3 linked regions of the Actinoplanes lobatus genome follow. The protein of the gene in region 3 interacts with the protein of the main gene of each other region in a pairwise test. Links are inferred from orthologs where the notes say so. Each region holds a gene or a part of one and is shown on either strand. Other genes may lie near its edges. The genes, in order: ung, BJ964_RS07050 and ndk.

What was found.
Region 1: the proteins of ndk (region 3) and ung interact in binary tests that used the Escherichia coli proteins (3 or more experiments, as listed by UniProt). The link is inferred for Actinoplanes lobatus from one-to-one orthologs.
Region 2: the proteins of ndk (region 3) and BJ964_RS07050 interact in binary tests that used the Escherichia coli proteins (3 or more experiments, as listed by UniProt). The link is inferred for Actinoplanes lobatus from one-to-one orthologs.

What each region holds. Positions count from the first base shown.
Region 1 is NZ_JACHNC010000001.1:2,922,263-2,925,412, forward strand. The notes cover bases 26-3,025. They hold ung (uracil-DNA glycosylase), read left to right. Parts: upstream 26-1,183; coding sequence 1,184-1,867; downstream 1,868-3,025. Other genes in these bases: BJ964_RS13560 (alpha/beta fold hydrolase), read left to right, coding at 26-741; tsaE (tRNA (adenosine(37)-N6)-threonylcarbamoyltransferase complex ATPase subunit type 1 TsaE), read left to right, coding at 738-1,187; tsaB (tRNA (adenosine(37)-N6)-threonylcarbamoyltransferase complex dimerization subunit type 1 TsaB), read left to right, coding at 1,877-2,620; rimI (ribosomal protein S18-alanine N-acetyltransferase), read left to right, coding at 2,620-3,025. Also shown: more of BJ964_RS13560, read left to right, coding at 1-25; more of rimI, read left to right, coding at 3,026-3,108; tRNA (adenosine(37)-N6)-threonylcarbamoyltransferase complex transferase subunit TsaD, read left to right, coding at 3,101-3,150. UniProt on the Escherichia coli protein: Excises uracil residues from the DNA which can arise as a result of misincorporation of dUMP residues by DNA polymerase or due to deamination of cytosine.
Region 2 is NZ_JACHNC010000001.1:1,597,598-1,600,606, reverse strand. The notes cover bases 13-2,871. They hold BJ964_RS07050 (5-formyltetrahydrofolate cyclo-ligase), read right to left. Parts: upstream 1,841-2,871; coding sequence 1,184-1,840; downstream 13-1,183. Other genes in these bases: BJ964_RS07045 (GGDEF domain-containing protein), read left to right, coding at 1,923-2,871; BJ964_RS07055 (FmdB family zinc ribbon protein), read right to left, coding at 678-1,034; BJ964_RS07060 (hypothetical protein), read right to left, coding at 13-251. In the rest of the region: more of BJ964_RS07060, read right to left, coding at 1-12; more of BJ964_RS07045, read left to right, coding at 2,872-3,009. UniProt on the Escherichia coli protein: Involved in the removal of 5-formyltetrahydrofolate.
Region 3 is NZ_JACHNC010000001.1:3,428,049-3,431,043, reverse strand. Bases 25-2,869 are described here. They hold ndk (nucleoside-diphosphate kinase), read right to left. Parts: upstream 1,733-2,869; coding sequence 1,316-1,732; downstream 25-1,315. Other genes in these bases: BJ964_RS49520 (VOC family protein), read left to right, coding at 1,882-2,869; BJ964_RS15975 (ABC transporter permease), read left to right, coding at 518-1,303; BJ964_RS15980 (ABC transporter permease), read left to right, coding at 25-521. In the rest of the region: more of BJ964_RS15980, read left to right, coding at 1-24; more of BJ964_RS49520, read left to right, coding at 2,870-2,995. UniProt on the Escherichia coli protein: Major role in the synthesis of nucleoside triphosphates other than ATP. The ATP gamma phosphate is transferred to the NDP beta phosphate via a ping-pong mechanism, using a phosphorylated active-site intermediate.

The sequences.
Region 1 (3,150 bases), 510 kb from region 3 along the record:
GGCACGCACCGGCTGGTCTTCTACGACCAGCCCGGCCACGGCCGGTCCAGCAAACTCAAATCGGGGACGTACGATCTGGCCGCCCTGGGGCGCTCGCTGGCCGCGGTGCTGGAGGCGACCGTGCCCGAGGGGCAGATCATCCTGGTCGGCCACTCGATGGGCGGGATGACCATCATGGCGTTCGCCGAGCAGTTCCCGGCCTGGTTCGGCAACCGGGTCACCGGCGTGGTGCTGATCTCCACCTCGGCCGGCCTGTTCGACAAGGCCAAGCTCGGCATCACCAACGTGGTGGCCCGGGTCAGCGCCCCGTTCTTCCCGCTGTGGGACAAGGCGGCCCAGCTCGGCGGCGGCACCATCGACCGGGCCAGGGTGGCCTCCTCCGACCTGGCCTGGCTGCTCACCCGGCGGTACGGGTTCGGTGAGACCAGGCCCAGCCCGTCGCTGGTCACCTTCGTCGAGAGCATGAATTCGAAGACGTCGGTGGAGACGCTCACCAAATACCTGCAGACTCTCTACACGCACAACCGGATCCCGGCGCTGTCCGCGTTGCGCGGCGTCCCGGTGCTGGTCGTGGTGGGGGACCGGGACTATCTGACCCCGGTCACCCACTCCGAGGAGATCATCGAGAACCTGCCCGAGGCCGAGCTGCTCACCATCGAGAACAGCGGCCATGTGGTGATGCTGGAGAAGGCCGACCAGGTCAACGCCGCGCTGATCCCGTTCCTGGAGAAACTCACGTGAAGCTGAAGACGGTCGACGACACCCGTGCGTTCGGGCGGCGGCTGGCCGGCCTGCTGCGGCCCGGTGACCTGGTGCTGCTTACCGGCCCGCTGGGCGCCGGTAAGACGGCCCTGGCCCAGGGGATCGGCGCCGGCCTGGGCGTGGAGGGGCCGATCACCTCGCCGACGTTCGTGATCGCGCGGGTGCATCGTGGCCCGGTGCCGCTGGTGCACGCCGACGCGTACCGGCTGGGCGACCGGCCGGACCCGCGCGCCGAGATCGACGACCTCGACCTGGACGCCTCGGCCGACGACGCGGTGACCGTCGTCGAGTGGGGCGTCGGCCTGGTGGAACAGCTCAACGACGAATACCTGCAGGTCCGTCTGGACCGGATGGACGACGACACCCGCATTGTCGAGTTGTCGCCGCACGGCGGCGACTGGGCACACCGACTGGAGAGCATGTGAACCTGACCGAGCTGCTGCCCGCCGAGTGGCGTGCCGAGCTGACCCCCCACCTCGACGACGCCGCGACCACCGCTCTGGGGCAGTGGGTGGCGGAGGAGTATGCGACGCAGACCGTCTACCCACCGGTGGAGGACCTGTTCGCGGCGTACCGGCTGTGTCCCCCGGAGCAGACCCGGGTGCTGATCCTGGGCCAGGATCCCTACCACGGGCCCGGGCAGGCGCACGGTCTCAGCTTCAGCGTGCGTGACGGGGTCCGCCGGCCGCCGTCGCTGAGCAACATCTTCAAGGAGCTCAACGAGGACCTCAACGTGCCCAAGCCGGCGGGCGGCGACCTGACCGGGTGGGCCCGGCAGGGTGTGCTGCTGCTCAACGCGGTTCTGACGGTCCGGGCGGGCAAGGCCGGATCGCACGGCAACAAGGGCTGGGAGGCGTTCACCGACGCCACCATCAAGGCCCTCGACGAGCGTGACGAGCGGATCATCTTCATGCTCTGGGGCAGCTATGCGAAGAAGAAGGCGGCGCTGGTCACCAACCCGGTGCACGCGATCCTGGAAGCCGGCCACCCGAGCCCGCTGAACCGGGTCGGGTTCCTCGGCAGCCGTCCGTTCAGCGCGGCCAACAAGGCGCTGGCCGACGGCGGACGGCCGGTCATCGACTGGGACCCGCGGGCCACCGTCTAGGGTCACCCTGTGCTGGTACTGGCTCTGGACACCGCAACCCCCGCCTCGACGGCCGCGCTCGTCGAGGTGACCGTGGACGGTCTGACCGGGGTGGCGGAGCGGCGCACCGTCGATCCGCGCGCCCACGGGGAGCGGCTCGCCCCGGAGATCGCCGCCGTGCTCGCCGACGCCGGGCTCCGGCCGCGGGATGTCACCGCGATCGTGGCCGGTGTCGGGCCGGGGCCCTTCACCGGGCTGCGCGTCGGGCTGGCCACGGCGGCGAGCATGGGGCAGGCGCTGGGCATCCCGACGTACGCGGTGTGCTCGCTGGACGCCCTGGGGCGCTCGGCCGGACCCGGCCGGGTGCTGATCGCCACCGACGCCCGGCGCCGCGAGGTGTATTTCGCGACGTACGCGGACGGTGAGCGGGTGACCGGGCCGGAGGTGGCCAAGCCGGCCGACGTGGCCGCCCTGGTGCACGGCGCCACCGGTGGCTCGCTGCCGGCCGGGGTGCTGGTCGGCGCCGAGGAGGCGGGCGGCGGCACGTCGATGGCCGGGCTGGTCGACCGGGCGGCCGGTGAGGGCGCCCTGAAGTACGGGGACGTGTTCGGCGTGCCGGTCGAGGAGCACCTGCTCTACCCGCCGGGGGCGGCGCTGGTCGCGCTCGCGGCCGAGCGGATCCGGGCGGGCGCGCCGGGCGAGGCGCTGACGCCGCTCTACCTGCGCCGGCCGGACGCGGTGGAGCCGAGCGCCCGCAAGGCGGTGCTCACCTGATGAGCGCCGACCTTCCGGTGGCCGGCCAGGTGAAGACGGGCGCGGACCATGTGATCGAGCGCTTCCGCTGGTGGCACATCGACGAGGTGATGCCGATCGAGGAGGACCTCTTCGGCCCGGAGAAGTGGTCTCCCGCCATGTTCTGGAACGAGCTGGCCACCCGCCAGTTCTACCTGGTCGCCACGGAGGCGGACGGTGCGGTGGCCGGCTATGCCGGACTGTCCGTCGTGGACGAGCACGAGTCCTGGGTGCAGAACATCGCGGTCCGCCGGGACGCGCAACGGCGGGGCATCGGCCGCGGGTTGCTGGAGGCGCTGCTCGCCGAGGCGGCCCGGCGCGGGGCCCGCAAGACGCTGCTCGAGGTGGCCGTGGACAACGCGGCCGCGCAGCGGCTCTACGCCGAGTACGACTTCGAGCCCGTCGGGATCCGGCGCGGCTACTACCAACCCAGCAACACGGACGCCCTGGTGATGATGCGCGATGCGTGACGAACCCCTGGTCCTCGGGATCGAGACCTCCTGCGACGAGAC
Region 2 (3,009 bases), 1.8 Mb from region 3 along the record:
AGGTCCACCCGGTTACCGGGGCGGACCACGGTCAGGGCTGTCGGGTCGGCCAGGCGGACCGGCACTCCGACACTGCCCGGTGGGATCGGCCGGGCGGCGGACTGCCCGGAAGCCGTCGCCGACGGTTCGCCGGTCGCGGACGAAGACGACCGTGGCGTCGCCGCCGTCGGCACGCAGCCGGACGGCTCGATCCACAGGACCGCGGCCGCTGTGATCAACAGCACCGTGGCCGTGGCCAGCCGGAGCAACATGCCTCGGCTCGGCCGGCGCCATCGCACGGGATCGAGGCGCTCGCCGGACCGTGCCGGAGCCGCGCGGGGCATGAGGGCCTCCAGGGATTCGCCGCACCCTGTCGAGCTGTCGTGGGAACGGCCGCGTCGACATCGGGCCGCCGGAAGAGCGACCGCATCGACGTTAGGCACGGGTGGCCCGGTGCCGTGCGGGCGCCTGTGGAGGACGGGCGAATGTGGAAAACCCCCGCCTCGCCAGGAAACCTGCTACGGCGAGGGGAACCAGCGGCGCATCGAGGCGGTGGCCGGGTTCGGGTGAGAACAGCGAAGCGCCGAGCCGGGTTCGGGGTGAGACAGAGCAGCGCCGAGCCGGGTTCGGGGTGGGAACAGCGAAGCGCCGAGCCGGTTGCCGGCTCGGCGCTTCGCGTCAGGGTGGTGGCGGTGCGCTCAGGAAGCGGCCGCGGCCTTTGCCCCACCGCTGCTCGACGAGGAGGTCGAGCTGCCGCTGGTGGAGGAGGAGGTCGAAGGGGGCGACGTCGTCGAGGTGGAGGTCGAGGTGCTGCTCGAGGTCTCCGGCTTCTTGGCGGGGGCGTCGCCGCCGCCCGGCTTCTCGGCGCTCACGCTGCCTGAGCGGGAGTCGTTGCGGTAGAAGCCCGAACCCTTGAAGACGATACCGACCGAGTTGAACACCTTGCGGAGTTTGCCGTGGCAGTTCGGGCACTCGGTGAGTGCCGGGTCGGAGAAGGATTGCACGGCTTCGAGCTGCTCACCGCACTCGGTGCAGGAGTACTGGTAGGTAGGCACGGCTCCTCCGGATCGATCGGCTCTTGGCACTCGCCAACTCCGAGTGCCAATGTTGCGGCATCGGAGGTCAGTTCGTCCACTCCGGGCCCGGCCTGAGGGAGAAGCGGGCGGGTGTATGCGGCCGCTCACGCGGGTCGAAGTGGGGCTGGTCACACCCGGTGGTTCGGGGCCGGGCGGACGGAGAGGCCGCCGGTCGGGGTGATCACGGCGTGGACGCGGCGGTCGTGCGGCTCGGCGGGAACGGTGTCGACGTCCTCGCCGTCGTGGAGGAGCGCCACGATCCGTGGGCCGGAGCGGGGCATGGCCACGCCGTGGTGGGAGGCGTCCAGGTGGGACAGGGCTCGGTCGTAGGAGCCGCCGCCGCGGCCCATGCGGGTGCCGTCCAGGGCTACGGCCAGGGCGGGGACCAGGACGAGGTCGGCGGCGCGCAGGGCGGCCGGGCCCAGTCGGGGGCCGGTGGGCTCCCGTAGGCCCCGGGCGGCGGGGGCCAGGTCGCCGGTGAATTCGGCCCAGTCCAGGTCGTTGTCGGGGAGCAGGACCGGCAGCAGCAGGCGGCCACCGGCGGGGAGTGCCCCGGCCAGGCGGTACGGGAGATCGAGGCCCCCGGGTTCGGAGCCGATCGGGACATAGGCGGCGATCGTGATCGGGTGCTCCGCCCGTACCAGAGCAAGGGTTTGATCTTGAAGTTTGGCCGCCGCGGCAGCGAGCGCCTTGTCCGAGAGTGATCGACGGACCGTGAGGAGCTGTGCGCGCAGCGCGATCTTGATTTGCAGTGATTTTTCCGCATCACCGGTTAAATCCGACATGCAACACCCCCTTTTGAAATGCGGCAAACGGTGCACACTATGTCAGCATCGCTGGAAGAGAAGGTCGCTCCCGGGAGGATGTGTGACACTTCGAGGCCGGCTGACCAGTGCATTCCTGGTCGTCGTGCTCGGTCCGGTCCTGCTCGGGGCGATTTTCGTCGCACTGACCGTGAGTGCCGTCAACCGTGATCGGACCACCGAACGCCTGGACCACGCGGCCACCACCGTGAGCGCCGCCGTGGGTGCTCTCTGCCGCCAGTTGCAGGCCGCAGCCGACGCGGTGGCGGTGGTTCCGGCCGAGAACCGGGTCGCCGTCGCCGATCAGCTGGTCGCCCGCGGGTTGGCCACGACGGTGGACGTGACCGTTCCGAATCAGCCGTTGCTGGGGCGTGCGGCGGCCCACAGCGGGAACGGGACGACCGGGCCGCTCAGCTGTGCCGACCCGGTGCCCGGGGGGACGGCCACGGCGTTCGCGGCTTACGCGTACGCCGACGAAGTGACCGTGGTCGCCGCCCAGGGCGTCGATCCCGCCCTGATGGAGCGGCTCGCTGATGCCGCCGGGGTGGCTGTGGCGATCGGCGTGCCGGCGCCGGATCCCGGCCCCCGCACGACCCGGCAGCTGACCGCGGTGCCCGGCCAGCCGTTGCCGCTCACGCTGAGCGTGCCCACCGGCGAACCCACCCTCCGGTACGCGTTCCTGTTCCTGATCGTGCTGGTCACCGCCGCGGTGGCGGTCCTGGCCGCCCGCTGGCTGGCCCGGTCGACCACCCGTCCGCTCGGTGACCTGGCCTGGGCCGCCGACCGGGTGGCGAACGGTGATCTGGACACCCGGGTGCCGATCCCGCGCCCGGACGAGCTGGGCCGGCTCGCCGCGACCTTCAACCGGATGACCCGTGAGCTGCAGTCCTACGTGCAGGCGCTGACCGCGAGCCGGGATCAGCTGCGCCGTCATCTGGCCATCCTCGGGGACACCCTGTCCAGTACGCACGACCTGGACCGGATCCTGCCGGTGATCCTGCGCACCGCGATGACCGCCACCGGCGCCCGGGCCGGGCTGCTGCTGCTCGCCGACCCGTCGGACGGGCGGCTGGCGGCCCGCTGCGGCGCCGGGCTGACCGGCGCGTGGGATCTGACGCCGGCCGAGCTGGTGCAGCGCCGCCTGCCGCCGG
Region 3 (2,995 bases):
CCCTCGAGATCATCATGCTGACGCCCCGGCACCCGGTGCTGGTGGTCCTGCCGCTCACCGCCGCCACCGCGGTCACCGGCTGCTACGCGCTGGTCGCCACCCTGCTGTGGGGCCGCATCGTCTACGGCATCCCGATCGACCTGGCGCACCCGCTCGCCTTCGGGGCCGCCACCCTGGCCTGCATCGCGGGGCTCGGCATGTTCGGCCTGCTGCTGGCCTCCACGTTCATCCTGCTGCGCAACGCCAACGCGCTGGCCAACCCGCTCGACTATCCGATCTGGCTGCTCTCCGGGATGCTCGTGCCGATCAGCGTGCTGCCGGCCTGGACCGCCCCGATCGCGGCCGTCCTGCCGACCACGTGGGGAGCCCGGGCGCTGCGCGAGGCCACCGTCGGCGGGCCGGTCTGGCCGTCGATCGGGATCTGCCTGGCCCTCGGCACGGTGTGCCTGGTGCTCGGCGCGGTCCTGCTGAAATCGTTCGAACGCCGCGCCCGCGCGTCCGCGACCCTGGCGCTGGCATGAGGACACTACGGCTCATCGGCATCGGTGGCGCGCTGGCGTACCGGGCCCTGTTCAACTGGACCACCCCCGCGATGTACGTCGGGACACTGCTCGCCGGGCCCACCTTCCAGCTGCTGTTCTTCGCCTATCTGGGGCGGCAGTTGCAGGTGGCCGACGACCGGTTCTTCATCGTCGGCAACGCGGTGCTGGCCGCGTCGACCGCCTGTGTGTTCGGCGGGACGATGGCGGTCGCCAACGAGCGCCGCTACGGCACCCTCGGCCACGTGCTGCTGTCCCCGCGCAGCCGGACCGTGGTGTTCTGGGGGCGGGTGCTGCCGTACGCCGGGAACGGCCTGCTCATCGCCGCGTTCACGCTGCTCATGGGCGTGTTGCTGCTCGGCCTGCGGATCCCCGCCGCCGCCCTGCCCGGTCTGGCCCTGGCCCTGGCCGCCGGCTCGCTGGCCTGCGGCTTCTTCGGGCTCACGCTGGGCGCGCTGGGTCTGCGGTTCCGCGACGTGTGGGTGGTCTCCAACGTGTCGGCCGCGCTGCTGCTCCTACTGACCGGGGTCAACGTGCCACGCGACGGACTGCCCGACTGGATGATCACTGTCGGACAGCTGCTGCCGATCACCAACGCGGCGGAAGCGGCCCGGCTGCTCGCCGCCGGGCGCGGCCTCGAGGCGGCCGCGCCCGCGCTGGGCCGGGAACTGCTGGTCGGCGTCGGCTACGCGGTTCTCGCCGCGCTCCTGCTCAAGGTCTTCGAGGCCGAGTCCCGTCGCCGGGCGAGCCTGGAGACCCTGTAGCGACTGTCAGATCTAGAACTTCGGGAACCAGAGCGCCAGCTCGCGCTCGGCGCTCTCCGGGGAGTCGGAGGCGTGCACCAGGTTCTCCCGGTTGGAGAGCGCCAGGTCACCACGGATCGTGCCGGCGGCCGCCTTGCGGCCGTCGGTCGCGCCGATCATGGCCCGGACCACCTCGATGACCGAGTCACCGGAGAGGATGAGAGCCGCCAGCGGCCCGCTCGTCATGAAGTCCCTCAGCGGCGGGTAGAACGCCTTGTCCACGTGCTCGGCGTAGTGCGCGTCAGCCAGGGAGCCGTCCATCGTGCGCATCTCCAGCGCCTCGATGACCAGGCCCTTACCCTCGAAACGGGACAGAATCTCACCGAGAAGGCCGCGGCGGACCGCGTCGGGCTTGATCAGGACGAGCGAACGCTCGGTAGGGCTGGACACGCAGTTCCTCCGTTATCACTACAGGCCGACACGCGGGGAGTTCAGCCTATCGGTACCGCGAACGGGGCGAGCGGCGATGTCCGTACTGCCGCACTTTCGCGGACGCACCGCAGGGCCATAACCTGACGGGAACAACCGGGAGGTCCACAGTGGCGAACCAGACCGGCCGGCCAATCGCCCCGGCGCGCAAGCTGGTAGCGGCGATCATGGCCACGCTGGCGGCCTTCGTGATCGTTTACGGGCTCGGCATGCGCAGTGCGGCCGTCGCCTTCTTCGGCGTCGCCGTTCTCGCCATCGCCATAGCGGTCGCTTTCCTCAACGTGGCGCGCCGTGGCGGCCGGGCCACCGTGGCGGGCACCGCCGAGGTGCGGTCGGTCACCGAGCCGCCGCCCGCCGGGGCGTACGGGCGGGCCACCATCGAACTCATCGTGGTGGCGCCCGGCCTGGGCGCCTTCGACGCCACCGTCCGCGAGTCCCGGGTGCCGATCGAGAAGTGGCCGGACCCGGGCACGACCGTCCCGATCACCGTCGACGTCGACGACACCCGCCGCGTCCGCATCAACTGGAAGGACGCCGTCGCCCGCCCCCAGGGCGAGGACCCGCCGCCACCTCCCGCCCCCGCCGACGGCCTCGATCCGGACGATCTCGACGAGGAGCTGCTCGGCTCCGCCGACCCGGCCCCGTGGGAGGGCCGCGAACGCGAGTGGGACGTCGACGCCGAGGACCCGCCACCCCCGCCCGGCCCGCGTGCCTCCTCCGGAGGGTTCGGCCGCCGGAGCGCCACGCCCGTCGTGGTCCGCGACACGCCCGCCGGCACCATCGTCGAGGGCCAGGTCGTCGGCACCGACGAGGAACCTCCACCGCTGCCCCGCCGGGCCCGCCCGTTCGGCCCCGCCGCCGCCACCGCGTCCACAGCCTTCGACGACCCGCCCCGGTCCGGCGCACCCGACCACGCCGAGGACTTCCCCACCCCGTCGTACGACCCGGACCCCGCCCCGTCGTACGACGCCGACCCGGCCCCGTCGTACGACGCCGACCCCACTCCCTCGGCCGGCCCGCGCCCGACCTCAGGCCCCAGCCGCGCCCCATCGGCCGGCCCACGCCCGGCTCCCGGCCCCGGCCCCGCCCCGTCGACCGGCCCACGCCCGGCCCCCGGCCCCAGCCCCGCCGCGTCATTCGCGGGCTCGCCGTCCGGTGCCGCCTTCGCCACCGCGCCCACGGACGCCCCCGGCCGCCCGGTCGGCCCCGATCCCTCCGACCCCT